DNA from 3 places in the Streptomyces huasconensis genome. Region 2 is predicted to be linked to each of the others. Evidence: riboswitches for the same ligand, from Rfam matches in the RefSeq annotation. Region 2 holds a riboswitch; each other region holds the start of a gene.

Region 1 (9,345 bases), 4.2 Mb from region 2:
CGGGGGTGAGCCAGAGGGGGCCTGCCGGTCCGGTGCCGACGACCACGACCTCGCCCGAAGCCTCCCGGGCGGGTTCCTTGGCGGGGCCGCCCGTCAGCGGTGCCACGCGGCTCGGCAGCACCGCCACGGAGAAGTACGGCACGGACTCCGGGTCCACGTCGGCGAGGCGGCCGGTGCGCTCACCGTCCATCGTGGCGCGCTCGACGTAACGCGCCTCGTCCAGGCGGCCCGAGCGCTCCAGGGCGCCGCGCACCTTGCCGAACGTACGGCCGAGCTTCATGACGACCGCCGAGTCCGTCGACGCGAGGCGCGCGGTCAGCTCCTCCTCGGGGAGGGTGCCGGGGAGGATCGTGAGGACCTCCTCCGCCTCGACCAGGGGCTCGCCGAGACGGGCGGCGGCGGCGCTGACCGAGGTCACGCCGGGGATGACCTCGGTGTCGTAGCGGTGCGCGAGCCGCTTGTGCATGTGCTGGTAGGAGCCGTAGAAGAGCGGGTCGCCCTCGGCGAGGACGGCGACGGTGCGTCCGGCGTCCAGGTGCGCGGCGAGGCGGGCGGCGGCCTCCTCGTAGAAGTCGTCGAGGGCGCCGCGGTAGCCGCCGGGGTGGTCGGTGGTCTCCGTGGTGACGGGGTAGACCAGCGGTTCCTCGATGTGGTCGGGGCGCAGGTGCCGCGCGGCGATCGAGCGCGCGATGGAGCGGCCGTGCCGCGCCGAGTGGTACGCGACGACGTCGGCGGCGGCGATGACCTCGACGGCGCGCACGGTCATCAGGGAGGGGTCGCCGGGGCCGAGCCCGACGCCGTACAGCTTCCCCGGGGTGTTCGTGACGTTCTGGGTGTCCTGGACGTTCTGGGTGTTCTCAGTGTTCTCGATGGGCTGGGCGTTCTCGGTGTTCACTCCGCCTCGCTCGCAATCGCGTTGATCGCCGCCGCGGCCATCGCGCTGCCGCCGCGACGGCCCCGTACGACCAGGTACTCCAGGCCCGAGCGGTGCTCGGCGAGCGCGTCCTTGGACTCGGCGGCGCCGACGAAGCCGACCGGGATGCCGAGGACGGCGGCCGGACGCGGGGCGCCCTCCTCGATCATCTCCAGGAGGCGGAAGAGCGCGGTGGGGGCGTTGCCGATGGCGACGACGGAGCCTTCGAGGCGGTCGCGCCACAGCTCCATGGCGGCGGCGCTGCGGGTGGTGCCGAGCCGCTCCGCGAGGCCGGGGACCGACGGATCGGTGAGGGTGCAGATCACGTCGTTGTCGGCGGGCAGCCGCTTGCGCGTGACGCCGCTCGCGACCATGTTCGCGTCGCACAGGATCGGCGCGCCGTCGCGCAGCGCCTTGCGGGCGTCGGCCACCACGCGGGGGCTGAAGGCGAGGTCGCGGACGAGGTCGACCATCCCGCAGGCGTGGATCATCCGCACCGCGACCTGGCTGACGTCGGCGGGCAGACCGGCGAGGTCCGCCTCCGCGCGGATGGTGGCAAAGGACTCGCGGTAGATCGCCGCGCCGTCCTTCTCGTAGTCGAACACTGTGCTCTCGCTCATCTCGTGGCCGTTGTGGTGGTTGCCGTTGTCATACGTGCTGTGGTGACCGTCTCGGTCAACGTGGCGCCGCCGCTCACGGGCGTCGCCGTGCCGCCGCCGCGCACCGTTACCTCGTACGGCCCGTCCCCGGTGGCGAGGACGTCCACCCAGTCGCCGTGCGGGTGTCCGCACCGCCGCTCGCAGCCGGACCAGTGGACGGGCAGGCCGCCGGCGCCGGGGACGGCGTCGGCGCGGACGTCGGCGAGGGACTTGGCGCAGCCGGGGCGGCCGGTGCAGGCGGAGACGCCGAGCCAGGGCGAGCCGGGGTCGGTGAGGTAGCCGGCGTCGGCGAGCGCGCCGAGGCGTGCGTGGGCGGTCGCGGCGTCCGCGAAGCCGGGGAGCACGAAGCCGCGCCACGGGGTGACGCGCAGTTCGTCGGCGGGGGCGGGCAGCAGGGCCCGCCACTGGGCGGCGCTCACCCGGCCGAGGGGGGCGCCGACGGCCACCGCGCGGCCGATGACGCCGGGCGGGTGGGGGGTGGCGCGGGGCGGGTCGGAGGGGACGGCGGCCGGTACGGCGTCGATGCCCTGCCGCGCCAGCGCCCCGGCGAGGTCGACGGGGTGCCCCGCGGGCAGCTCCCGGACCCGCCAGGCTCCGTTGCCCGCGTCACGCGCGGCGGCGAGGAAGGCTTCGGCGGCGGCGAGGGCGGCGCGCGGGGCGTCGATACCGGGGACGCGCAGAGCGTGGCCCCCGATGCGGACGACCGCCGTGCCGCCAGAGCCGTCAGAGCCACCCTCTCCGCCCAAGCCACCCGAGCCGTCCGAACCGCCCGAGCCACCCGAGCCACCCGAGCCACCCGAGCCACCCGAGCCACCCGAGCCACCCGATTCTGCGATCAAGGTCACATCGCCGCCGAGCGGAGCCACATCCCCGCGCCCGTCGTCCAGGACGAACAGGAAACGGCCGGAGAGCGCCGTCGTCCACTCCTGCCCGCACAGCAGCCGGTCCAGCTCACGGGCCCACAACTGCACGTCCGCGTGGCCGAGTCGGTCGAGGGTGGCGAGCGGGGAGGCCACGATGTTGCGGACGCGTTCGTGGCGTTCGGAGGGCAGCAGGCCCGCGTCCGCGAGGAGTGCGGAGAGCCGTCCGCCGCAGCTCTCGCCGAGGCCGCGCAGCTCGATGTTGCCGCGCGAGGTGATGCTGAGGTGGCCGTCCGCCAGGCGCTCCGCCACCTCCCCGAGAACCTCCGCCTGACGGGACGTCAGAAGCCCTGCGGGGAGGCGGAGTCGGGCCAGCGCGCCATCGTCGGCGCGGTGCAGTCGAAGCGCTCCGGGGCAGGCGTCACCCCGGTCGCGCACCGGGTTGCGTATGAGGGATTCGCCCTGGTTCGTGGAGGTTGCTCGGGTGGGCGGCATGGCGGCGAGCATACCCACGCCGATCCGGCCGGTCGCCTGCCGAGACGGGCCGTCCCGGCAGGCGGCCGCCCCACCGGCGGCGGCCAGGACTTACTATGCAGGCGGCGGACCGCCAGGTCCGCCGACGCCAGCGACGGCGTGGGCCCACCAGGGCCCGAGGGAGGAAGCCCGGTGCGAATCCGGCGCGGTCCCGCCACTGTGAGCCCCACCGAGGTGGGGCGAGTCAGGAACTCCCGCCGTCCATACGACCACCCGGGGCGCGGACACCCCGAGGAAGGCCTGCGCACGCATGCTTCTGCTGCTGTCGACCTCCGACACCGACCTGCTCAGCGCCCGCGCGGCGGGGGGTCCGGTCGACTACCGGTTCGCCAACCCGTCCCGCCTGGACCTCGCCGAGCTGCCCGCGCTCCTGGAGGGCGCCGACCTCGTCGTCGTACGCCTCCTCGGTGGCGTCCGCGCCTGGCAGGACGGCCTGGACCAGCTCATCGCCAGCGGTCTGCCGGTGGTCGTGCTCACCGGTGAACAGGCGCCCGACGCCCAGCTCATGGCCTCCTCGACCGTGCCGGTCGGCATCGCCGCCGAGGCGCACGCCTACCTCGCGCACGGCGGCCCCGCCAACCTGGAGCAGCTCGCCCGCTTCCTCTCCGACACCGTGCTCCTCACCGGCCACGGCTTCGACCCGCCGGCGCCCGCCCCGTCCTGGGGCCCGCTGGAGCGCGCCGCCCGCGACGTCGAGGGCCCGACGGTGGCGGTGCTCTACTACCGCGCCCACCACATGAGCGGCAACACCGCCTTCATCGACGACCTGTGCGGCGCGATCGAGGACGCGGGCGGCCGCCCGATGCCGCTGTACGTGGCCTCGCTGCGCGCCCCCGAGCCGGAACTGATCGACGCGCTGCGCCCCGCCGACGCCATCGTGACGACGGTCCTCGCGGCCGGCGGCACCAAGCCCGCCGAGGCCTCCGCGGGCGGCGACGACGAGTCGTGGGACGCGGGCGCGCTGACCGGCCTCGACGTGCCGATCCTCCAGGCGCTCTGCCTGACCGGGTCGCGTTCGGCCTGGGAGGAGAACGACGAGGGCGTCTCGCCGCTGGACGCCGCGAGCCAGATCGCGGTGCCGGAGTTCGACGGGCGGCTCATCACGGTCCCGTTCTCGTTCAAGGAGATCGACGAGGACGGCCTTCCGGCGTACGTCGCCGACGCCGAGCGCGCGGCCCGGGTCGCCGGTATCGCCGTACGGCACGCGCGTCTGAAGCACATCCCGGCCGCCGACAAGCGCCTGGCGCTCGTCCTGTCCGCGTACCCGACCAAGCACTCCCGGATCGGCAACGCGGTCGGCCTGGACACCCCCGCCTCCGCCGTCGCGCTGCTGCGCAGGCTGCGCGCCGAGGGCTACGACTTCGGCCCCGAGGCCGACATCCCGGGCCTCGTCTCCGGTGACGGCGACGAGCTGATCCGCGCGCTGATCGACGCGGGCGGCCACGACCAGGAGTGGCTCACCGAGGAGCAGCTGGCCGCCAACCCGGTCCGCATCCCGGCCGCCGACTACAAGCGGTGGTACGCCACGCTGCCGCAGGAGCTGCGGGACTCCGTCGAGCAGCACTGGGGGCCGCCGCCCGGCGAGATGTTCCTGGACCGCTCGCGCGTCGGCGACGGCGGCGACCCGGAGGGCGACATCGTCCTCGCCGCCCTGCGGCGCGGCAACCTCCTCATCCTCATCCAGCCGCCGCGCGGCTTCGGCGAGAACCCCATCGCGATCTACCACGACCCGGATCTGCCGCCCTCGCACCACTACTTGGCGGCCTACCGCTGGATCGCCGCCCCGGCCGCCGACGGCGGTTTCGGCGCCGACGCCATGGTCCACCTGGGCAAGCACGGCAACCTGGAGTGGCTGCCCGGCAAGAACGCGGGCCTCTCGGCGGCCTGCGGGCCGGACGCCGCCCTCGGCGACCTGCCGCTGATCTACCCGTTCCTCGTCAACGACCCGGGCGAGGGCACGCAGGCCAAGCGCCGCGTCCATGCCACCCTCATCGACCACCTCGTGCCGCCGATGGCCCGCGCCGACTCCTACGGCGACATCGCGCGCCTGGAGCAGCTCCTCGACGAGTACGCGCAGATCAGCTCCATGGACCCGGCGAAGCTGCCCGCGATCCGCGCGCAGATCTGGACGCTCATCCAGGCCGCGAAGCTCGACCACGACCTGGGCCTGGAGGACCGCCCGGACGACGACGGCTTCGACGACTTCCTCCTCCACGTCGACGGCTGGCTCTGCGAGATCAAGGACATGCAGATCCGCGACGGCCTCCACGTGCTGGGCACCGCCCCGGCCGGGGCCGACCGCGTCAACCTCGTCCTCGCGATCCTGCGCGCCCGCCAGATCTGGGGCGGCACCTCCGCCCTGCCCGGCCTGCGCGAGGCGCTCGGCCTGGACGAGTCCGCGGCGACGCGCGTGAGCGCCGACGAGGCCGAGGAGAAGGCCCGCGCGCTGGTCCAGGCGATGGACGACGCCGACTGGGACCTCGCGGCCGTCCCCCGCGACCAGGGCGAGCAGGTCGCCGCCATCCTGGAGTTCGCCGCCCGCGAGGTGGTTCCCCGCCTGGAGGGCACCACGGCCGAACTCGACCACGCCGTACGGGCGTTGGAGGGCCGCTTCGTCCCCGCCGGGCCCAGCGGCTCCCCGCTGCGCGGCCTGGTCAACGTCCTGCCCACCGGCCGCAACTTCTACTCCGTCGACCCCAAGGCCGTCCCGTCCCGCCTCGCGTGGGAGACCGGCGAGGCCCTCGCCGACTCGCTCATCGAGCGGTACCGCACCGACAACGGCGACTACCCCACCTCCGTCGGCCTGTCCCTGTGGGGCACCAGCGCGATGCGCACGGCGGGCGACGACGTCGCCGAGGCCATGGCGCTGCTCGGCGTCCGCCCCGTCTGGGACGACGCCTCGCGCCGTGTCACGGGCCTGGAGGCCATCCCGTACGAGGAGCTGGGCCGCCCGCGCATCGACGTGACGCTGCGCATCTCGGGTTTCTTCCGCGACGCGTTCCCGCACACGATCGGCCTGCTCGACGACGCGGTGCGGCTGGCCGCCTCGCTCGACGAGCCCGCCGAGCACAACTACGTACGCGCCCATGCCCAGGCCGACCTGGCCGAGCACGGCGACGAGCGCCGGGCCACCACCCGCATCTTCGGCTCCCGCCCGGGCACGTACGGCGCCGGGCTGCTCCAGCTCATCGACTCCCGCGACTGGCGCACCGACGCGGACCTCGCCGAGGTCTACACGGTCTGGGGCGGCTACGCCTACGGCCGCGGCCTCGAAGGCCGCCCGGCCCGTGCCGAGATGGAGACCGCGTACAAGCGCATCGCGGTGGCGGCCAAGAACACCGACACCCGCGAGCACGACATCGCGGACTCCGACGACTACTTCCAGTACCACGGCGGCATGGTCGCGACGGTCCGCGCCCTGCGCGGCACGGCGCCGGAGGCCTACATCGGCGACTCGACGCGGCCCGAGACGGTCCGCACCCGCACCCTGGTCGAGGAGACCTCGCGCGTCTTCCGCGCCCGGGTCGTCAACCCCAAGTGGATCGAGGCGATGCGCCGCCACGGCTACAAGGGCGCCTTCGAACTCGCCGCCACCGTGGACTACTTGTTCGGGTACGACGCCACGACGGGCGTCGTCGCCGACTGGATGTACGACAAGCTCACGGAGACGTACGTCCTGGACCCGACGAACCGCCAGTTCCTCCAGGAGAACAACCCCTGGGCGCTGCACGGCATCGCGGAACGCCTCCTGGAAGCCGAGTCGCGCGGCATGTGGGCGAAGCCGGACCCGGCGGTGCTCGAAGCGCTGCGGCAGGCCTACCTGGAGACGGAAGGCAACCTGGAGGACGAGGGCGGCGAGGCGTGAGCGGCGGCGCCGTCCGGTATCTCTACCTGGTCCGGCACGGCGAGGCCACCGCCGATGAGCGCGGCCTGACGGAGGGCGGCCGCCGACAGGCCGCCCTGCTCGGCGAGCGGCTGCGCGGCGTGCCCCTCTCCGCGGTCCACCACGGGCCGCTGCCCCGCGCCGAGGAGACCGCCCGGCTGATCGCCGGGCGGCTCGACGGCGTGCCGCTGCGCCGCTCGGACGCCGCTGGCGACTACATCCCGTACATGCCGAGCGAGGACGAACTGCCGCCGGAGAGCGCCGAGTCCACGCTTCAGTGGCTGGCGGGCTTCCCGGAGGAGGAGCGCACGGGCGGGCCCGCGCTCGCCCGTGCGGCGCTGGCCCGGTTCACCGGCCCGGCGCCGGACGACGAACCCCGCCACGAACTGGTCGTCACGCACAACTTCCTCATCGGCTGGCTCGTCCGGGAGGCCCTCGACGCGCCCGCGTGGCGCTGGCTGGGCCTGAACCACGGCAACGCCGCCCTGACCGTCATCCGCTACGCGCCGGGACGCCCCGCGTCACTCGTCCTCTTCAACGACATGGGGCACCTGCCCGCGGAGCTGCGCTGGACCGGTTTCCCACTCGGTTATTCACCCGACGTCACAGCAGGTGAGGCAGCACCACGCCGTTGACCAGCGGCCCCTCGACCGTGATGCCCTCGCTGACCAGCGTCTCGGCGATGGGCGGGATCGGGGAGGGGTTCGCCGCGGCCGGGGTGGCCGTCAGGGCGAGGGGGAAGGTGAGGAGCCCCAGCAGGGCGGCGGTCACGACGCGACGTGTACGCATACAGCTGCCTTCTTGATCGAGGGGGCGACGGGGCGTCCTACGACCCGTTCGTATGATCGTCGGTGACTTCTTGGCCGCGGGGCGGTTACACACCGCGAGACGGGCCGCGACCGGTGGCCCTCACCCGTGGTCCAAGGAGGCTGCAGTGGACGGTTGTTGGGTGCGGAAGATGTCCCGTTGGGCGCTGGTCGCGGCGGTGGCGGCCGTACCGGCCGCGCTGTGCTCCGGCACGGCGCACGCCGACGAGGCGAACAAGGAATCCCACAACGGACCCAGGGTCGCGCTGATCAACATGGGCCAGGTCGACGACCCGATGGAGGACGTGCTGGAGCACACCCTCAACTTCGGTGACGGATACCGCTGGAGCTGACGGGTGACGGCCGTCGTGGCGCGCTTGCGCGGGTCCCGGATGCCCCGCGGGCGCGCCACGACGCGGCGGCGTTCAGCCCGTCACGGCGCGAGGCACGTCGTGCCCGGGATCTCGCTGGGCACGGCGGGAGCCGCCGGATCGATCAGCCCCGTGATGTCCGCGGGTGTCCCCACCAGGCAGTTGAGGGTCGCGACCGGGTCCGGGACGGCGTTCGCCGGCACCGCGAGAATTCCCAGCAGGGTGATGGCCCCGAGGACGACGGCGGCGTAACGGCGCATGTGAAGTCTCCTTCGCTTCGGCGGTGTTGCCGGTGGCCCGGCGCTTCATGCCGAGCCGTTCCGTGCCTCCCCAGCCCTCCGACCCGGTACGCCCCACATCACCCGTACGTGGCTGAGGGAACGATCCGCCGCCGCACTTCGCCTCAGCGCCAGGTCTCCTGAGCTGTCGGGGGCGTCCCGGAGCAGGGGGGTGTAAAGCACGACGCGGGACCGCCCCCTACGGAGACAGCCCCGCGTTCTCGGAAGAGTCGGCCGCCTGTCGGTCACTCGCCGTCGAAGGGGCCGGCCGGCCCCGACGCGCCCGCGCCCACCCCGCCGAACATTCCCTCCATCAGCTGCTCGACGTCCAGATCGGTGGCGCCGGCCGGGACGGTGGGCGTGCTGCCGCCGGTCATCCGTACGACCAGGCCGAGCTTCTTGACCTTGGGGTTCTCGGTGAGCTTGGCGAGGTCGAGGCGGACCTCCTTCAGCTCGCCGTTCTTCAGCGTGACGTCCGCCCGCACCTTGGCGTCCGGGGCATCCTTCAGGTCCTTGTCCGTCGGCAGCTCGGCACCCGGCGGCAGCTTCTTCGCCAGCGGGCGAAGCTCCTCGACCAGCTCGGTGGCCAGGGTGCGGAAGGGCGCGGTGGCGGTGATGCGCTCGGTCCCGTCCTCGCCCCCGGCCGACTTCAGCTTGACCTCACGGGCGACGACCCCGCGCACGGCCTTCATGAGCTTCTTCTGCGTCACGGCGTCGATGGTCGGCTCCGGGGAGGGCTCGGCCCCCGGCTCGTCACCGTTCTCGGCGGCGAGCCGCTCCATCTCCTTGGTGTCGATCTTCACCCACTTGCCCTCCAGGACCTTCTTGAGGGCGCCCGCCTCCGGAGGCAGGTCCGACGCCTTCGGTACAGGGGTGCCCATGGCCTTGCCGAGCGTGCCCGCGTCCGTACGGAGATACGTGTGGTCGCCGATGACCCGGTACTCGATCAGCTGCCCGTCCGGGTTGCTGACCTTCATGGCCATGCGGTCGAAGTCCTTCTCCCCGGACTCGCCGAACGGCTTCTTCGACTGCACGGTGACG
Region 2 (9,345 bases):
TACCCCTGGAGCAGGTCCACCGTCCGCCCGATGAGGGGGTGGAAGAAGGACTGCCCGAGCGCCACCGCCCGCTCCTCGATCTCGATCAGCACCCGGCGCCGGTCGCGCGCGTCCCGTACGCGGCGGACGTGGCCGAGCCGCTCCAGGCGGTCGATGAGGCCGGTCGTGCCCGCCGAGTGAAGACCCAGCTCCGCGCCGAGGCGTCCCGCCGTCACGGCCGCGCCCTCCCGCCGCGCGTCCATCAGGCGGATCAGGGCGCGTACGTCGGTGGGGTGCATGCCGTTGCGCACGGCGAAGTCGGCGGTGCGCAGGCTCAGTTCGACGGTGACGGCGCGCAGGAGGTGGACGATCTCCAGCTCCGCGTCCGGGCTGTCCGGCATGGTCTCCCTCGCATATTCTCTCGCTCGGCGAGATAATACGAGGAGGCCGACCCACCCATGACTGATCCGGCTGACCCCGAGGCGTTCCAGGCGGCCTACGACACCGTCCTCGCCAAGTGGCCCGAGGGCACCACCACGCGGACCGTGCCCACCCCCTACGGGCACACGCACGTCACCGTCCACGGCCCCGCCGACGGCGCCCCGCTCGTGCTGCTGCCCGGCGGCGCCGCGACCGGCCTGAGCTGGTTCGCCAACGCCGCCGAACTCGCCCGCACGCGCCGGGTGTTCGCCGTCGACCTGGTCGGCGACCCCGGGCGCAGCGTCCCGGTGGCCGAGCGGCCGGTCCGTACCGTGACCGACCTGACGGCCTGGCTGGACACCCTGCTCGACGGGCTCGACATCCCGGCGGCCGACCTGGGCGGCCACTCGTACGGGGCCTGGATCGCCCTCCACCACGCCCTGCGCGCGCCCGGCCGCGTGCGGCGCCTGGTGCTCGTCGACCCCACGCGGTGCTTCGCCGGGTTCCGCCCCGGCTACCTGCTGCGCGCCCTGCCCACGCTGCTGCGCCCCTCGGCGCGGGCGACGCGCGCCTTCCTCGACTGGGAGACCGGCGGCGCCCCGCTCGACGCCGACTGGCTGGCGCTCCAGGAGCGCGCCGCCGCCTTCCCCGCCGCCAGGCCGGTCATGGGCCCGCGCCCGGCCCCGGCCGCCCTGCGCACCCTGCGCCCGCCCACGCTGGTCCTCCTGGGGGACCGCAGCCGTGCCCACGACGTCCGCAAGGTCGCCTCCCGTGCCGCCGCCCTGCTCCCGGACGCGACGGTGGCGACCCTGCCCGGCGTCTCGCACCACGCGCTCCCGCACGCGCGCCCGGCCGAACTCGACCGTGCTGTGGCCGAGTTCCTCTCCCGTACGGCGGCGGCGTGACGGCAGCCGACGGGAGGGCGCGTCCCCGGGGGCGTCAGCGGGAGAGCGCGTCCCGCACCGCCTCCTCGGTGCGGGCCACCACCGCCGTGCCGTCGTCCGCCGTGATGATGGGGCGCTGGATCAGCTTCGGGTGCTCGGCGAGGGCCTTGATCCAGCGCGCGCGGCCCGAGGCGTCGCGCGGCCAGGCCTCGCGGTCCTTGAGGTTCAGCTCCTTGGCGGCCTGCTCCTGGGTCCGCGTGATGTCCCACGGTTCGAAGCCGAGGCGATCGAGGACGGCGCTGATCTCGTCCTCGGTGGGCACGTCGTCGAGGTAGCGCCGCACGGTGTAGTCGGCGCCCTCCGCGTCGAGCAGCGTCAGGGCGCTCCGGCACTTCGAGCAGGCGGGGTTGATCCAGATCTCCATGCCCACACGCTACCTCCGGAACACCCGCCCCAGGCCGCCCGGCACGCCCTTATTCGAACACCCCAAAGGCCGTCTGGCCAGCGGCGATTGTCAGTGCCCCGCAGTAGAATCACAGTAGTGTTCGAGGGCGCCCGACGGGGGGTCCCGACCGCGACAGGAGGATGCCCGTGCCCGCTGCCGCACTGACGACCAAGCGTGTTTCCCGACCCGTACTGCTCGACCTGCCGTACGCACCACTGGAGAAGAAGGCGCTCCCCGCCGGACGCCCCCGCGAGTGGTACGTCAACCACAACCGCCGCCTGAAGGCCATGCGCCTGGCGATCGCCCTGCTCGACTCGGGCGTCCATCTGCCGAACCAGGCGAAGAACACCACGATAAGGAGCATGGCCGAGGAGGTCGGCATCCATCCGCCCTCCGACATCACCTGCCACATGGTGCGCGCGCTGATGCGCTACAGCCGCTGACCGGTCACATCTAGGCCGCCGGCCGGATGTACTCTGACCGGTGAGCAAGTCCTGGGCCCGTGGCGGGAGTTGACCGCCACGGGCCCGTTCGGCGTGGCCCCGTGCGCTCATGTGTGCGATGGGACATGCTGGGCCCCATGACCCAGCCGGAACCCGTCGGTGAACTGCCGCTCCTGACGACCGCCGAACTCCCGGACGGCGTCCGTGTTCCGGTGCGCGCCCTGCGCGCGCCCGCCCCGGAACGCTTCCTGCCGTCCGGCTCGGGCCCGGCGCCCGGGCCGCCCCCGGCCCCCGCGGTGCTCATCCTCCCGGCGATGGGCACCCCCGCCCGCTTCTACCGCGGCTTCGCCCGCCACCTGCACGGCGAGGGCCTCACCGTGCTCACCGCCGACCTGCGCGGCCAGGGCGAGGCGGCGACACCGCGCGCCACCGGCCGCGGCGCACGCGACCACGGCTACCGCGTGCGCGATCCCGGCTACCGCACGCACGACCACGGGTACCGCACGCTCGTCGAGGAGGACCTGCCCGCCATCCTCAGGGCCGTCCGCGCCGAGCTGGGCCCCGAGCCGCCCCTGTACCTCCTCGGCCACAGCCTGGGCGGCCAACTCTCCCTGCTGTACGCAGCGTTGGGCGCCGGTCCGGCCGTCGACGGCGTCGCGCTCGTCGCCTCCGGCTCCGTCTGGTTCCGCGCGTACGGCCCGCTGCGCGCCCCCGGTCTCCTCCTCGGCGAGGTGCTGATCGCCGCGACGGCGACCGCGCTCGGCCGCTGGCCCGGCGCCCGCCTCGGCTTCGGCGGCAACCAGCCCAAGGGCGTCATGCGGGACTGGGCCCACCAGGGGCTCACCGGCCGCTACGCCGCCAAGGGCTCCGCGCGCGACTACGAAGCGGCCCTGGCCGCCCTGGAGCTGCCCGTCCTCGCGGTCTCCGTCGAGCACGACACCCTCGCCCCCGCCTCCGCCCTCGACCACCTGCTCGGCAAGGTCCCCCGGGCCCGGCTCACCAGGCGCCACTACACGGCGCGTGAGGCGGGCGCCCGCCTCGACCACTTCGCCTGGACCAGGGCGGGCGGGCCGCTCGCCAAGCAGGTGGCGGCGTGGGCGACGGCCGAGGAGCGCCCGGGGCGGGGCCGGGCGGCCCGCGGCTAGCGGTTAGCGGATCTGCTCGGGGGTGACCGTCAGCCACCGCTTGTCGGCGGTCACCTGCTGGCCCAGCTCGCGCTGCCGCTCGGCGTTCTTCCGCTTCATCCCGTCGAGCTGCTTCATGTACGCGTCCTTGCGGTTGACCCAGACCCGTACCCCGCCGTGCTCCACGTCCGCCGAGTGGAACAGCATCGGACCGTCGCTGACCGGGGTGTCACCGGCGACGAGGATCGGCTTCTTCCACTCGTCGATGTACGTGTTGATCGCCGCGGGCTTGCCCTCGTACCAGGTCAGCGGTGCCCACAGGTGCGGCGTCAGCTCGCGTCCGGCGAGCTTCGCGCGGTCCTTCTCGCCGAAGCGGCCCTCGGCGATCTCCTTGCGGGAGCTGGTGACCTCGCCGGTCTCGCGGTCCTTCAGCTGCATCGACACCCCGATGACGTTCCGCGGCCGCACGCCGTAGCCGTACTTCGGGTCGGCGAGGACCATGCGCACCAGGTCCTCGCCGGCCGCGCTGACCACGTACACCTCGATGCCGTGCGCCCGCAGCGTCTTGTAGAGCTGCCGCATGCCGTTCGACAGCTCGGGCGGCTTCACCTCGGTCCTGGTGACCTTCCCGTCCTCGTAGTACTCAGCGGGGATCGGCTTCTTGTACGCCAGCAGCTCGTCGACGTACCCCTTCAGCTCCTTCAGCGTGAACCCGGAGAAGATCTGCGCGGCCCACGGATAGCAGACCTGGTCGTCCACCTCGCACAGCCGGTTGTAGTAGCTGTAGAGGCTCTCCTTGTGCGTGGCCGTGTCCTTGAACGGGACGACCTTCAGGGAGGGGTCCATGGTCGTGCGGGTCAGCACGCCCTTCATCTCCAGGAAGGGCAGCAGCGACTCCTCCAGGTCGTTGCGGTACGAGGTGTTGTCCGCGTCGAAGACGGCGTACGCGCCCTTGTGGTCGTTGGCGGCGATGACCTTGCCGAGCTTCCTCGCGACCGGCTTCGGCCAGTGCGACAGCTCGCGGGCGGTGGCGGCCGAGCCGTCCGCCGCCGTCGCCTCGCCCGCGGGCCACAGCGCGCCGCCCGCGAGGACGGCGGCGACGAGCGCCCCCGCGCCACCGACGATGAAGGCCCGCCTGTTCTTGGCTCGTACTGCCATGTTTCCCGTGTCCCGCCGTTCCTGAGTGCGATGTGCGGCCCCGTCCGGAGCGGCGCGCCATGCTATGGGCGATGCCACGCGATTCCCATGATCGAAGTCACCGGGCGGGGAGGGCATGGGGCGGGTGGTGAGGGGTAGCGGAGAGGGCCCCGCGTCGCCGGGGGCGTACCGGGCGGTCGCGAGGTGGGCGGGCCGCGCATCGGGCGATCGCGAGGTGGGCGGGCCGCGCATACTGGGACGCATGGGCACCCGTGAGTTCGTGCGGGCCGTTCCCCGGCTCGACGGCATGGTCGTCTCCGCGGTCGGCTACCGCACCGCGGGGCAGCAGCCCGCCCTGCACCGCGGCCTCCCCTCGCCGTACCTGACGGTGATCTTCTCGCTGGACGGGGCCATCGCCACCGGCGGCACGCCCGCCCAGGCGACCGGCGCCGACGCGGTCCGCACCGACATCGTCGTGGGCGGCCTGCACCAGAGCCCCGCCTACGTCCGCCAGCCCGAGCACGAGGCAGGCATCCAGCTCGCCGTGCACCCGCTGGCCGCCCGCACGCTCCTCGGCCTGCCCGCCGCCGAACTGGCCGGACAGCTCGTCACCGCGGGCACCGACGTCTTCGGCGCCCGCGCCGCAGAGGTCCGGGAGCGGCTCTGTGCCCTGGACACCTGGGAGGACCGCTTCGCCGCCCTCGCCGCCTACCTGCGGCAGCGCGCGGACCGGCCCGCCGGAGCCGTGCGCCCCGAGGTCGCCGAGGCCTGGGCCTGGTTCGCCCGGCACCGCGGCGCTGGCACCCTCGGCGGCCTGTCCCGGCACGTCGCCCTCAGCGAGCGCCGCCTGACCGCCCTCTTCCGCGCCGAGACCGGGCTGAGCCCCAAGCAGGCCGCGCGCCTGATGCGCTTCCAGCACGCCAAGAGCGCCGTGACCCGCGCCGTCGCGGCGGGCGGCCCGCCCGACCTCGCCCGGGTCGCCGCCGACACGGGCTACTACGACCACTCCCACCTCGTACGGGACTTCCGGCAGTACACGGGGGTGAGCCCCACCGGCTGGCTGGCCGAGGAGTGCCGGAATATCCAAGCCGGGGCGCACGGCGACGGCGAAGAGTGGAAGCCATGAACACCACACCTGACACCACCGACACCACTGACGGCATGTCCGAGGCCCCGCGGCACGAGCCGCTCACCGCCCCCGCCCCCACGATCTGGCCGGCCCTCCAGGCACAGGACGCCCCCGCCCTCATCGACTTCCTCGTCGACACCGTCGGCTTCCTGCGTACGGCCGTCTACGAGGACGGCGGCCGGATCGCCCACGCCCAGCTCGACTGGCCCGAGGGAGGCGGCGTCATGCTCGGCTCGTACGACCCGCAGAGCGCCACCGCCGCCTGCGGGAAGCCCGGCACCGCCGGCGCCTACGTCGTCACCGACCGGGTGGACGACCTGTACGAGCGCCTCCGCGCGGCCGGCGTGAAGATCACCACGGAGATCGAGGACAAGCCGTACGGCAGTCGCGAGTTCGGCATCCAGGACCCGGAGGGAAACCGCTGGTCCTTCGGCACCTACCGGGGGGAGCCCAGGCCGGGGCAGGGCCGGTGAGGGCGCGTGATAACTTGCGCAAGCCAGTCAAACCCACACCTGGGCCAGGGAATCCGGTGCGAATCCGGAACTGACGCGCAGCGGTGAGGGGGACGGGCGGGGCCACGGCCACTGGGCGTCTTCGGACGTCTGGGAAGGCGCCCCGCCCGGCCGATCCCGAGTCCGAAGACCTGCTGGCGCCTCCGCTCGCACACCGGGCGGCGGAGGTCGTGACGCAGACCAGGCTCCGCGTATGAGCCGTGAGACTCAAGGGATCGCGTGTCCTCGACAGCCCGTATGTCCGCCGCCCTCTGTACCGCACTGCTCGCGCTCACCGCGTGCGGGGGCGGCGCCGCGCAGAAGTCCGAGGGCAGGAGCGCCGACGGCTACCCCGTCACGGTCGCCTCCTGCGGCAAGGAGGCCACGGTCCAGGCCCCGCCGCAGCGCGCCGTCTCCCTCGACCAGGGCTCCACGGAGATCCTGCTCTCCCTCGGCCTCGCCGACCGCATGGCGGGCACCGGCACCTGGACCGACCCGGTCCTGAAGAACCTGGAGAAGGAGAACGCCAAGGTCGAGCGGCTCGCCGACCGCTACCCCTCCCTGGAGAAGGTCCTCTCCAAGGAACCGGACTTCGTCAGCGCCTCCTTCCTCTACACCGTCGGCAAGGGCGGCGTCGCCGACCGCACGAAGTTCACCGAACTCGGCGTGCCCGTCTACGTCTCGCCCACCGACTGCGCGGGCAAGGACAACGACGGCGGCGGCGACGGCAAGCGCGTCAAGACCCTCACCATGGACACCGTCTACGGCGAAGTACGCGACCTCGCCAAGGTGTTCGGCGTCGAGAAGCGCGGCGAGAAGCTGATCGCGGACCTGAAGAGCCGCGTCACGAAGGCCACGAAGGACATCGAGGCCTCCGACGCGACGCTCCTGTACTGGTTCGCCAACTCCGACGCCCCGTACATGGCGGGCTGCTGCGGCGCCCCCGGCATCATCACCCGCGCGCTCGGCGCGCAGAACGTCTTCGACGACACCCGCGAGGAGTGGCCCCAGATCAACTGGGAGACCGTCGCCGACCGCGACCCCGACGTCCTCGTCATCGGCGACCTCACCCGCAAGTCGCAGTCCGCGGAGAGCGCGGCGGCGAAGATCAAGTTCCTGGAGTCCAACCCGGCGACCAAGAACCTCACCGCCGTGAAGAAGAAGCGCTACATCCTCCTCAGCGGTCAGGCCATGAACCCCACGATCCGCACGGTCGACGGCATCGAGCAAGTGGCCGCCGGGCTGCGGAAGTTCGGACTGGCGAAGTGAGCCCGGCCGCCCCCGCCGCCCGGCAGGGGCTGCTGTGGCTGGCCGGCGGCGCCGCGCTCGTCCTCTCGATGGCGGTCGCCGTCACCATCGGCCCCGCCGACATCTCCGTCCCCGACGTGTTCTCGGCCCTCGCCGCGCACCTCGGCTGGGGCGAGGCAGGGCTGACCCCCCTCCGGGACGGCATCGTCTGGAACCTGCGGCTGCCCCGCACCCTGCTCGCCGCCGTCTGCGGCGCGGGCCTCGCGGTCTGCGGCGCCGTCATGCAGTCCCTGCTCCGCAACCCCCTCGCCGACCCCTTCGTCCTCGGGGTCTCCTCCGGGGCGTCGACCGGGGCGGTCGCGGTCGTCGTCCTCGGCGTCGGCGGGGGAGCGCTGTCGATCTCGGCGGGCGCCTTCGTGGGCGCGCTCTGCTCCTTCGCGCTCGTCCTCCTGCTGAGCCACACGCTCGGCGGCACGACGGACCGCGTCGTCCTGTCGGGCGTCGCGGCGATGCAGCTCTTCTCCGCCCTGACGTCATTCGTCATCCTCACCGCGGGCGACGCGGAGACCACCCGCGGCGTGCTGTTCTGGCTGCTCGGCTCGCTCAGCGGGGCGGGGTGGACGGACGTAGGGCTGTGCGCGGCCGTCCTCGCCGCGGTCCTGCTCGTCTGCCTCGGTCACGCCCGTACACTCGACGCCTTCGCGTTCGGCCAGGAGGCGGCGGCGACACTCGGCGTACGGGTGGCCCGCACCCGCCTCGTCCTGCTCTGCGCGACGGCGCTGCTGACCGCCGTCCTGGTCAGCTCGGCGGGCGCCATCGGCTTCGTCGGCCTGGTCCTGCCGCACGCGGCCCGCGCCTTCACCGGCTCGGGTCACGCCCGGCTGCTCCCGGTCACGGCGCTGACCGGTGCGGTCTTCCTGGTCTGGGTGGACACCCTGGCCCGCACGGCCCTGGACCCGCAGGAGGTCCCGGTGGGCGTCGTGACGTCGCTCATCGGCGTACCGGCGTTCGTGGTGGTGCTGTACCGGACACGGGGGGCGACGACATGACGTACGGAACCACGGCTGCGGCCGAGGCGGGACTGCGCGCCGACCGGGTCACCCGGGCGGCCGGCGGCCGGCTCATCGTCGACGGGGTCAGCCTCGCCCCGCCACCCGGTGCCACCGTGGGCCTCCTCGGCCCCAACGGCTCCGGCAAGTCCACACTCCTGCGCATCCTGGCGGGCGTCCTGGCCCCCGCCTCGGGGGTGGTCACCCTGGACGGCAACCCGCTCGCCGCCACACCGCGCCGCGCGGTGGCACGCCGTATCGCGGTGGTAGAACAACACGCCACCACCCAGACCGAGTTGACCGTACGAGACGTCGTACGGCTCGGCCGCATCCCGCACCGCCGCGCCTGGTCGGCCCCCACGCCCCACGACGAGCAGGCGGTACGCGAGGCCTTGGCCCGCACCGGCCTCACCGAACGCGCCGCCCAGTCCTGGCACACCCTCTCCGGCGGCGAACGCCAACGCGTCCAGATAGCCCGCGCCCTGGCCCAGGAACCCCGCGAACTCCTCCTGGACGAACCCACCAACCACCTCGACATCCAGCACCAGCTGGATCTGCTCTCCCTGGTCGCCGACCTCCCCGTCACCAGCGTGATCGCCCTGCACGACCTCAACCTGGCGGCGATGTTCTGCGACCACGTACTGATCCTCAAGGAGGGCACGGCGTACGCGGCGGGCACACCGGCGGAGGTGATCACGGAGAAGCTGATCGCCGAGGTCTACGGCGTCCGCGCGGTGGTGACCCCGGGCGACCCCACCCCGACCGGCGGCCCGCCGGTCCCGTCGGTCCGCTTTCTGCGGGGCCCGGTGGCCATCCATCCGGGACGGCGCCGGTAGTCAGCCCAGCGACTTCTCGATGGCCTCGAAAATGTCCGCGTCAGTCTCCTGCTGCCAGGTCGGAAGGTCAGGCCAGTCGGCCACATACCCCGGCTTCGGCTCATCGAAATGCCTGAACATCTGGGCTGTCCAGCATGTGGCGACGAAGCGGCTCTTCTGC
Region 3 (9,345 bases), 840 kb from region 2:
GGCGCCCCGGTCGTTCAGACGACGGGCTTGCCCGTCAGCTCGACCCCGGCCGCGCGCAGCTCGGTCAGCGCCCGCTCGGTCGTCTCCCCGCCGACCCCCGCGGTCAGGTCCAGCAGCACGGTCGTGCGGAACCCCTCCCGCGCCGCGTCCAGCGCGGTGGCGCGCACGCAGTGGTCCGTGGCGATCCCGACCACGTCCACCTCCGTGATCTCGCGCTCCCGCAGCCACTGAGCCAGGGAGACGCCGTTCTCGTCGACGCCCTCGAAGCCGCTGTAGGCGGCCGAGTGGGCGCCCTTGTCGAAGACCGCGTCGATGCCGCCGGACGCGACGGCGGGGGCGAAGTTCGGGTGGAAGCCCACGCCCTCCGTGCCCGCGACGCAGTGCGGCGGCCAGGAGTCCACGTAGTCCGGGTGGTCCGAGAAGTGGGCGCCGGGATCGATGTGGTGATCCCGGGTGGCCACCACGTGGCGGTAGCAGGCCGGGGCCTGGCCGATCAGCTCGGTGATGGCGGCGGCCACGTCCGCGCCACCGGCCACCGCGAGGCTGCCGCCCTCGCAGAAGTCGTTCTGCACGTCTACGACGATCAGTGCGCGGCGCATGGGCGGTGTCCTTTGGTGGGGTGACTACGAGCCTAGAGACTTCACGTGCGTTGCGGGAAGGGGCACCTGCCCGGGTCCGTCAGAGATATTCCGTGGGGATGACCGCCTCGCCGCGCGACAGCTGCGTCGCCGACAGGGGCAGGCGGGCGCGGGCGGCGGCGTGCCGGTCGCGGACCGCGTCCAGCGGCTCACGGGCGATGACCTGGCCGCCCTTGACCAGCTCGACCAGGAGCTGGGCGTCCGCCAGCTCGGCGGGCACGGCCCCGGTGCCGATGACCTCGGCCTCGGCGACGCCGTGCTCATCGGTCCGCCGCGCGGCCCACTTGCGGCCGCCCACGGAGCTCTTGGCGCCGAGCGACTTCTTCGCCACCGGCTCCAGCGGGGCCTTGGGGTCGGCCGAGTGGGCGCGGGCCACCAGCTTGTAGACCATGGAGGCCGTGGGGTGCCCGGACCCCGTGACGAGCTGCGTGCCCACGCCGTACGCGTCCACGGGCGCCGCCCGGAGCGAGGCGATGGCGTACTCGTCGAGGTCGGAGGTGACGACGATCTTCGTCTCCGTCGCGCCCAGCTCGTCCAGCTGCTGGCGCACCCGGTGGGCGACGAGCAGCAGGTCACCGGAGTCGATGCGCACGGCGCCAAGCTCCGGCCCGGCGATCTCGACGGCCATGCGGACGGCCTCGGTCACGTCGTAGGTGTCCACGAGCAGGGTGGTGCCGCGGCCCAGCGAGTCGACCTGCGCGCGGAAGGCGTCGCGCTCGCTGTCGTGCAGCAGGGTGAAGGCGTGGGCGCTGGTGCCGACGGTCGGGATGCCGTAGCGGAAGCCGGCGGCCAGGTCGGAGGTGGTGGCGAAGCCGCCGACGTACGCGGCGCGGGACGCGGCGACGGCGGCCAGCTCGTGGGTGCGGCGGGCGCCCATCTCGATCAGCGGACGGTCCCCGGCGGCCGAGGACATCCGGGAGGCGGCGGCCGCGATCGCCGAGTCGTGGTTGAGGATGGAGAGGATCACCGTCTCCAGGAGCACGCACTCCGCGAAGGACCCCTCGACCCGCAGGATCGGCGAGCCCGGGAAGTAGACCTCGCCCTCCGGATAGCCCCAGATGTCGCCGCTGAAGCGGTAGCGGGACAGCCACTCCAAGGTGGGCTCGTCGACGATGCCGCGCTCGCGCAGGAAGCCGAGGACGCCGGCGTCGAAGCGGAAGTTCTCGACGGCGTCCAGGACCCGGCCGGTGCCGGCCACGACGCCGTAGCGCCGCCCCTCGGGCAGTCTGCGGGTGAAGACCTCGAAGACCGAACGGCGCTCGCCCGTACCGGCTTTCAGCGCCGCCTGGAGCATCGTCAGCTCGTACTGGTCCGTGAAGAGGGCCGTCGAGGGAACGTCCACCGGCAGGCCAAGGTCCGCTGTGTTCATGCGAAGGATGCTACCCGCATCTCGTCACTCTGACGATTTCCGGGCCCGTTTGTGCGCCTGCCCCCTGGGAGTGGCAGCATGGGACAGGTGAGTACGGCTCCCGCAGAGATCACCCGCCCGGCCTCGGACGAGGAGGCGTTCGTCGTCCCCGAGCCGGACGTCCCCTGGATCACGCTCGTGCACAACGACCCGGTCAACCTCATGAGCTACGTGACGTACGTCTTCCAGTCGTACTTCGGCTACTCCAAGGAGAAGGCCACCAAGCTCATGATGGACGTGCACCAGAAGGGCCGCGCGGTCGTCTCCACCGGCAGCCGCGAGGAGATGGAGCGCGACGTACAGGCCATGCACGGATACGGGCTGTGGGCCACCCTCCAGCAGGACCGCAAGTAGCGGCGGACCGGAAGCAGCGACGCATCTGATGCCAGGACAATTCGAAGCGATCCCCGGGGGCGGCGCCGCCGTCACGCTCGACGAGGTCGAGATCTCGATCATCCGTTCCCTCGCCGTGCAGCTCCTGGAGCTGATCGGTCCGGGCCCGGGCGGCGAGCCCTCCGACGACCCCCTCGCGGAGCTGTTCGCCGAGGGCCCGAGCGAGCCGCCCGCCGACCCGGTGATGCAGCGCCTGCTGCCGGACGCGTACGGCGGGCCCGGCAGCGAGACCGGGGACGTCGGACGCGACGAGGAACTGCGGGCGTATTCGGCCGAGTTCCGCCGCTTCACGGAGAATGACCTGAGGGCCAAGAAGCGGGACGACGCGCTGGTCGTGATCCGTTCGCTCGACGCGATGGCGTCCTCCGGCGAGGGCGGAGCTGTCCTGAAACTGTCGGTGGAGGAGTCGCGGCACTGGCTCGGCGCCCTCAACGACCTCCGGCTCGCGATCGGCACCCGCCTGGAGGTCACCGACGAGAAGGACGCCGATCTGCTCTACCGGCTCCCCGACTCCGACCCCCGCAAGCCGATGGTGATGGCCTACCTCTGGCTGGGCGGACTGCAGGAGACGCTGGTCGGGACGTTGCTGGACTGAGCCGGACCGAAATCCGGTGCATAGGGCAGCGAAATTTGCTGTACTGGACACCTTCCGTTCACGTGGCCGGTGCTTCGCTCAGCGGACGCTCAAATCCGGATAACGATCCCGTCACTTCATTGCCCGAGTTTGCGGCACGAAGAGACCTTTGTCCGCTTCTTCCTGTGGTGTGCGTCACAGGTGGCTGATTCCCTCACTGTTGCCGCCGTGATAAATCTTCACGACCGCTCGGTGACGCCACCCATGTCACCGAGGGCGCTCGGGCCGGCAGACCGCCGGTAGCACTCCATATACATCCGGGGGGATCAGGACCTGATCCGCAGCCATCAACGCGAGACGCGGGCGCGGATCAGCATGGAGAAAGGCGTCACCATGACCTCAGTGCAGGTCGAAGAGCAGCACGACGGGCACGACGGCAATGGTGCCGTGCAGGCCGCGGGCGGCCCGTCCGGCGAGGGCGAGGGCTACCAGCGCGGTCTGGGAGCCCGGCAGATCCAGATGATCGCGATCGGCGGTGCCATCGGCACCGGCCTGTTCCTCGGCGCGGGCAAGGCCATCCACAAGGCCGGCCCCAGCCTCATCCTGGCGTACGCCATCGCGGGCCTCGTCATCTTCTTCATCATGCGGGCACTCGGCGAGCTGCTCATGTACCGCGCCGTGTCGGGCTCCTTCTCGGAGTACGCACGCGAGTTCATGGGCCCGTTCTTCGGATTCGTGACCGGCTGGACGTACTGGCTCTTCTGGGTCGTCACCGGCATCACCGAAGTCACAGCGGCCGCCCAGTACATGCAGTACTGGACACACGACTCGTTCCCACAATGGGCATACGCCCTTGTCTTCACGGTCATCCTGTACGGCGCGAACCTCATCTCCGTGAAGCTCTTCGGTGAGCTGGAGTTCTGGTTCTCGATGGTCAAGGTCACCGCCATCATCGGCATGATCCTGATCTGCGTCGGCATCCTCACCATCGGCTTCTCCGACGCCGGGGACACCGCGACCGTGGCCCACCTGTGGAACCAGGGCGGTTTCTTCCCGAACGGCATCAGCTCCACGCTGATGACGCTCCAGATCGTGATGTTCGCCTTCCTCGCCGTCGAGCTGGTCGGCGTCACCGCGGGCGAGTCCAAGGACCCGAAGACCGTTCTGCCCAAGGCCATCAACACCGTGCCGTGGCGCATCGCCGTCTTCTACGTCGGCGCGCTGATCATGATCCTGTCGGTCGTGCCGTGGACGCACTTCCAGCCCGGTGTCTCGCCGTTCGTCGCCGCCTTCGAGAAGATGGGTCTGGGCGTCGGTGCCGCGATCGTGAACTTCGTGGTCCTCACCGCCGCGCTCTCCTCCTGCAACTCCGGCATGTACTCCACCGGCCGCATGCTGCGCGACCTGGCGCTCAACGGCCAGGGCCCGAAGCTCTTCACCAAGCTCACGAAGAACGGCCTACCGCTGTTGGGCACCACGTTCTCCGCCGCGTTCATGCTGGTCGGCGTCTGGATCAACTACCAGTGGCCGGGCGAGGCGTTCAACTACGTCGTCTCCTTCGCCACCATCTCCGGCATGTGGGCCTGGATCATGATCCTGGCCTGCCAGATCCGCTACCGCCGCAAGGCCGACCGCGGCGAGCTGCCGCAGTCCACCTTCCGGGCCCCGGGCGCCCCGTACACCAGCTGGTTCGCCCTGCTGTTCATCGGCATGGTCATCGTGATGATGGGTGTCGACAAGGACGCGCGGATCTCGCTGTACGCCGCCCCGGTCTGGGCCGCGATCCTCGGGGTCACCTACCTGGTCCTCAAGAGCCGCAACCCGCAGGCCGCCGCGTTCAACAAGCGCAAGATCGGCGCGGACAGCGTCTCCGTCACCAAGGACTGACCTCTCCGCAGAGGCCGCTGTCCAGCATTCGGGCCCGCCCGTACCACACTTCGGTACGGCGCGGGCCCTCTGCTTATCCTGGCGCCATGCTGACCATCACCCAGGCCCTCCACGACCAGATCGTCGCGCACGCGCGCCAGGACCACCCCGACGAGGCGTGCGGCGTGGTCGCGGGCCCGGCGGGCACCGGCCGCCCCGAGCGGTTCATCCCGATGCTGAACGCCGCGCGCTCGCCCACGTTCTACGAGTTCGACTCGGGCGACCTGCTCAAGCTCTACCGCGAGATGGACGACCGCGACGAGGAGCCGGTGGTCATCTACCACTCGCACACCGCGACCGAGGCCTACCCCTCCCGCACCGACATCACGTACGCCAACGAACCCGGCGCCCACTACGTCCTGGTCTCCACCGCGGACACCGACGACGCGGGCCCCTTCCAGTTCCGCTCGTTCCGGATCGTGGACGGCGAGGTCACCGAGGAAGACGTAAAGGTCGTACAGGCATACTGAGCTTTACCCATGAGGCGGCAGGACCCAGGAAGCCGGTGCGAGCCCGGCACGGTCCCGCCACTGTGACCCCACCCCCACTCCGGGGCGGGGGAGTCAGGAACTGACCTGCCGCCTTTGCTCCACACAACGCAGGGGACGCGGAAATCCCCTGGAGGAGGCAGTTCAGCCATGTCCCGCGCCCTACGCGTGCTCACCGCCGCGGCCCTGCTCGCCCCGCTCGCCGCCTGCGGCTCGTCCGGCTCCGGTGACGCCAAGCCCGCCGCCAAGGCCCCGGGCTTCCCGTACACCGTCACCAACTGCGGCGTGAAGACCACGTACGAGGCGCCGCCGAAGCGCGCCGTCACCATGAACCAGCACGTCACCGAAGTGATGCTGGAACTCGGCCTCAAGGACCGCCTGGCCGGCACCGCCTACCTCGACGACAAGGTCCTGCCGAAGTACGAGAAGGCGTACAAGTCCGTCCCCGTGCTCGCCAAGGAGTACCCCTCCTACGAGAAGCTGCTCGCCGCCAATCCCGACTTCGTCTACGGCGGCTACGCCAGCGCCTTCCTCGCGGGCGACGGCCGCAGCCGCTCGGCCCTCGCCAAGTCCGGGATCAAGAGCCGCCTCAACGTCGAGGGCTGCGCGAAGCGGGCGATCACCATGGACGACGTGTACCGCGAGGTGCGGGAGGTCGGCGCCACCTTCGGGGTGCGCGAGCGCGCCGAGAAGTGGGTGAGCGGGGCCAAGCGCGAACTGGCCGCCACCGCCGAGAAGTCGAAGAGCGACAAACCGGTCTCCGTCTTCGTCTACGACAGCGGCGACAAGACCGCGTTCACGGCGGGCGGCCGCGGCATCGGCAACGACATCATCGAGCGCGCGGGCGGCCGCAACGTCTTCGCCGACGTCGACAAGTCCTTCAGCGACGCGTCCTGGGAGAAGGTCGTCGAGCGCCGCCCCGAGGTCATCCTCATCCTCGACTACGGCGCCACGACCGTCGCCCAGAAGAAGAAGCGCCTCCTCGACGACCCGGCCCTCGCGGACGTCCCCGCCGTCAAGAACGAGCGCTTCGCGGTGCTGCGGCTGTCGGACGTGGTCACCGGGGTACGGGCACCGGAGGCGGTGAGGAAGCTGGCGGGCCAGCTGTGACCTCCCTTGCTGAGCCTGTCCGGCGTTTGAGGACGAGCCCGAAGGGCGATAGACGGGGGTCGAAGGGGCGCCGCCTCTTGATCCTGACGGCACTCACCGCGGCCCTCGCGGCAGCGACTGTCGCCGGCCTCGCCCTGGGCTCCGTCCGCATCCCGCCCGGCCAGGTCCTGGAGATCCTCACCGGCCGGGCGGAACCCTCCCCGTTCCGCACCATCGTGCTGGACGTCCGCCTCCCCAGGGTCCTGCTCGGCGCGGCCGTCGGCGCCGGCCTTGCCGTCATCGGCACCGTCCTCCAGGCCCTGGTCCGCAACCCCCTCGCCGACCCGTTCCTCCTCGGCGTCTCCTCGGGCGCCTCCGTGGGCGCCGTCAGCGCGATCGTGCTCGGCGGGATCTTCGGCCTGGGCACCGCCCTCAGCACCACCGTCACGATCCCCGCCGCGTCCTTCGTCGGCGCGCTGATCTCCCTGGTGCTGGTCTACGCCCTGGCCAGAGGCGGCGGCGGAGGCTTCGCCACCGGGCGCCTGATCCTCGCCGGGGTCGCCGTCTCGTACATCCTCACCGCCCTCACCAGCCTCATCCTCGTCACCGCCGACAGCGCCGACCACCTCAAGGAAGTCCTGTACTGGACGCTCGGCGGCCTCGGCAGCGCCCGCTGGGACATGCTCGCCCTGCCCTGCGCCGTCCTCGCCGTGGGCACCGCGCTCCTGGTGGCGCTCGCCCGCCCGCTGGACCTGCTGCTCGTCGGCGAGGAGGGCGCCACCGTCCTCGGCCTGGACACCGCCCGCTTCCGCGCCGCCGTCTTCGTCCTCGCCTCGCTCCTGACCGGCGTCCTCGTCGCGTACAGCGGCGCCATCGGCTTCGTCGGCCTGATGGTGCCGCACGCCGCCCGCATGCTGGTCGGCGCCGCACACCGCGCGCTGCTCCCGGTGGTGGCGCTGATGGGCGCGGTCTTCCTGGTCGCCGCCGACCTCGCCGCGCGCACGGTCGCCGCGCCGCAGGACATCCCCGTCGGCGTCCTCACGGCGCTGACCGGCGGCCCGTTCTTCCTGTGGCTGCTGCACAGGAGCCGTACGCACGAAGGGGCGCCCGCGTGAAGCTGTGCACCGAGGACCTCGGCTACACCACCCCCGGCGGCGCCCGCCTGCTCGACGGCGTCTCACTGACCGTCGCCGACGGCGAGACGGTCGGCATCGTCGGGCCCAACGGCAGCGGCAAGACGACCCTGCTGCGCTGCGTCTACGGCGCGCTCACCCCGACCGAGGGCCGCGTCCTCCTCGACGGGGACGACCTGACGGCGCTCGGCGCCAAGGCCCGCTCGCGGCGCGTCGCCACCGTGCCGCAGGACGGGCAGGCCGGCTTCGACCTCACCGTGCGGCAGGTCGTCGCCATGGGCCGCTCCCCGCACAAACGCTTCTGGGAGGGCGACACCGCGCGGGACGAGGAGCTGGTGGCGGCCGCCCTGACGCGCGTCGGCGCCGAGGGCCTCGCCGACCGCTCCTTCACCGCGCTCTCCGGCGGCGAACGCCAACGCGCGCTGGTGGCACGGGCGTTGGTGCAGCAGCCCACGGTCCTCGTCCTCGACGAGCCGACCAACCACCTCGACATCCGCTACCAGCTGGAGATCCTCTCCCTGGTCGGCGGCCTCGGCACCACCAATCTCCTCGCCCTGCACGACCTCAATCTCGCGGCGTACTACTGCGACCGCCTGCACGTCCTGCGGGACGGCGAGCTGATCACCTCCGGCACCCCCGAGGAGGTCCTGACCAGCGACCTCCTCGCCGAGGTGTACGGCGTGACGGCGGAGGTCGCCGTGCACCCCGCGACCGGGGCGCCGACGGTCACGTACCTCCCCGCATCCAGGTGATGGACGGAAAGCGTCCACCATCTGAGATCACATTCCAGGACCCGGACCGGGAATCGATACGATGAGCGCATGGTTTCCCACGACGTGAGCGACAAGATGCCGGGCATGCTGCTCGTGGCGCGTCTGCACGTCGACCTGTGCAGGCTCAGCAGCGCCATCTGTTCGCGCTGACCCCTGCCGCCGCACGGCCAGCGACGGGCCGCGGCGCCTGACCCGCGTACGACCGCGCACACCGGTGCACGACCACGGCCGGACCGCCGCGCGCCCCTTCACCTGAACACTCCCGACAGGAGCCCTCAGCCATGGCCATCGAGGTCCGCATCCCCACCATCCTCCGCAGCTACACCGACGGCGAGAAGGCCGTCCAGGGCAGCGGCGACACCCTCGCCGAGCTCTTCACCGACCTCGACTCGCGGCACGCGGGCATCGCCGAGCGCATCGTCGACGGCGGCAAGCTGCGCCGCTTCGTGAACGTGTACCTCAACGACGAGGACGTCCGCTTCCTCGACGGCATCTCCACCAAGCTCACCGACGGCGACAACGTCACGATCCTGCCGGCCGTCGCCGGCGGCATGGTCTAGGCCCGATCCCGGATGCCTCGCTACGACTCCCCGCTCGCCGCCGTCGGCAACACGCCGCTCGTGCGCCTGCCGCGCCTGTCCCCCTCCGACGAGGTCCGCATCTGGGCCAAGCTGGAGGACCGCAACCCCACCGGCTCCGTCAAGGACCGGCCGGCGCTGCACATGGTCGAACAGGCCGAGAAGGACGGCAGGCTGACGCCCGGCTGCACGATCCTGGAGCCGACCTCCGGCAACACCGGCATCTCCCTCGCGATGGCGGCCAAGCTCAAGGGCTACCGCATCGTGTGCGTCATGCCGGAGAACACCTCCCAGGAGCGGCGCGACCTGCTCGCCATGTGGGGCGCCGAGATCATCTCCTCACCG

The links. A riboswitch is a leader RNA that binds a small molecule or an ion and turns the genes downstream of it on or off. The one in region 2 is predicted to bind cobalamin.
Region 1: another riboswitch for cobalamin. It lies ahead of cobN (cobaltochelatase subunit CobN); the one in region 2 lies ahead of J2N69_RS09515 (ABC transporter substrate-binding protein).
Region 3: another riboswitch for cobalamin. It lies ahead of J2N69_RS13300 (ABC transporter substrate-binding protein); the one in region 2 lies ahead of J2N69_RS09515 (ABC transporter substrate-binding protein).

What each region holds. Positions count from the first base shown of each region.
Region 1 is NZ_CP086119.1:6,302,408-6,311,752, reverse strand. Features, by position in the region: gene J2N69_RS28535 (precorrin-2 C(20)-methyltransferase) at 1-871, opposite strand, end outside; gene J2N69_RS28530 (precorrin-8X methylmutase) at 892-1,518, opposite strand; gene J2N69_RS28525 (cobalamin biosynthesis protein CobG) at 1,530-2,939, opposite strand; cobalamin riboswitch at 3,047-3,180, shown strand; gene cobN (cobaltochelatase subunit CobN) at 3,217-6,831, shown strand; gene J2N69_RS28515 (histidine phosphatase family protein) at 6,828-7,484, shown strand; gene J2N69_RS28510 (hypothetical protein) at 7,453-7,638, opposite strand; gene J2N69_RS28505 (hypothetical protein) at 7,808-8,008, shown strand; gene J2N69_RS28500 (hypothetical protein) at 8,089-8,286, opposite strand; gene J2N69_RS28495 (hypothetical protein) at 8,550-9,345, opposite strand, start outside.
Region 2 is NZ_CP086119.1:2,110,767-2,120,111, reverse strand. Features, by position in the region: gene J2N69_RS09555 (MarR family transcriptional regulator) at 1-380, opposite strand, end outside; gene J2N69_RS09550 (alpha/beta fold hydrolase) at 438-1,304, shown strand; gene J2N69_RS09545 (arsenate reductase family protein) at 1,339-1,707, opposite strand; gene J2N69_RS09540 (hypothetical protein) at 1,875-2,171, shown strand; gene J2N69_RS09535 (alpha/beta hydrolase family protein) at 2,309-3,316, shown strand; gene J2N69_RS09530 (HAD family hydrolase) at 3,320-4,453, opposite strand; gene J2N69_RS09525 (helix-turn-helix domain-containing protein) at 4,695-5,558, shown strand; gene J2N69_RS09520 (VOC family protein) at 5,594-6,034, shown strand; cobalamin riboswitch at 6,042-6,226, shown strand; gene J2N69_RS09515 (ABC transporter substrate-binding protein) at 6,311-7,321, shown strand; gene J2N69_RS09510 (FecCD family ABC transporter permease) at 7,390-8,349, shown strand; gene J2N69_RS09505 (ABC transporter ATP-binding protein) at 8,346-9,185, shown strand; gene J2N69_RS09500 (hypothetical protein) at 9,186-9,345, opposite strand, start outside.
Region 3 is NZ_CP086119.1:2,946,249-2,955,593, reverse strand. Features, by position in the region: gene J2N69_RS13330 (isochorismatase family protein) at 15-599, opposite strand; gene J2N69_RS13325 (nicotinate phosphoribosyltransferase) at 679-2,007, opposite strand; gene clpS (ATP-dependent Clp protease adapter ClpS) at 2,086-2,400, shown strand; gene J2N69_RS13315 (DUF2017 domain-containing protein) at 2,429-3,034, shown strand; gene J2N69_RS13310 (amino acid permease) at 3,407-4,900, shown strand; gene J2N69_RS13305 (M67 family metallopeptidase) at 4,987-5,409, shown strand; cobalamin riboswitch at 5,412-5,532, shown strand; gene J2N69_RS13300 (ABC transporter substrate-binding protein) at 5,578-6,537, shown strand; gene J2N69_RS13295 (FecCD family ABC transporter permease) at 6,615-7,631, shown strand; gene J2N69_RS13290 (ABC transporter ATP-binding protein) at 7,628-8,401, shown strand; gene J2N69_RS36515 (putative leader peptide) at 8,471-8,572, shown strand; gene J2N69_RS13285 (MoaD/ThiS family protein) at 8,704-8,982, shown strand; gene J2N69_RS13280 (PLP-dependent cysteine synthase family protein) at 8,995-9,345, shown strand, end outside.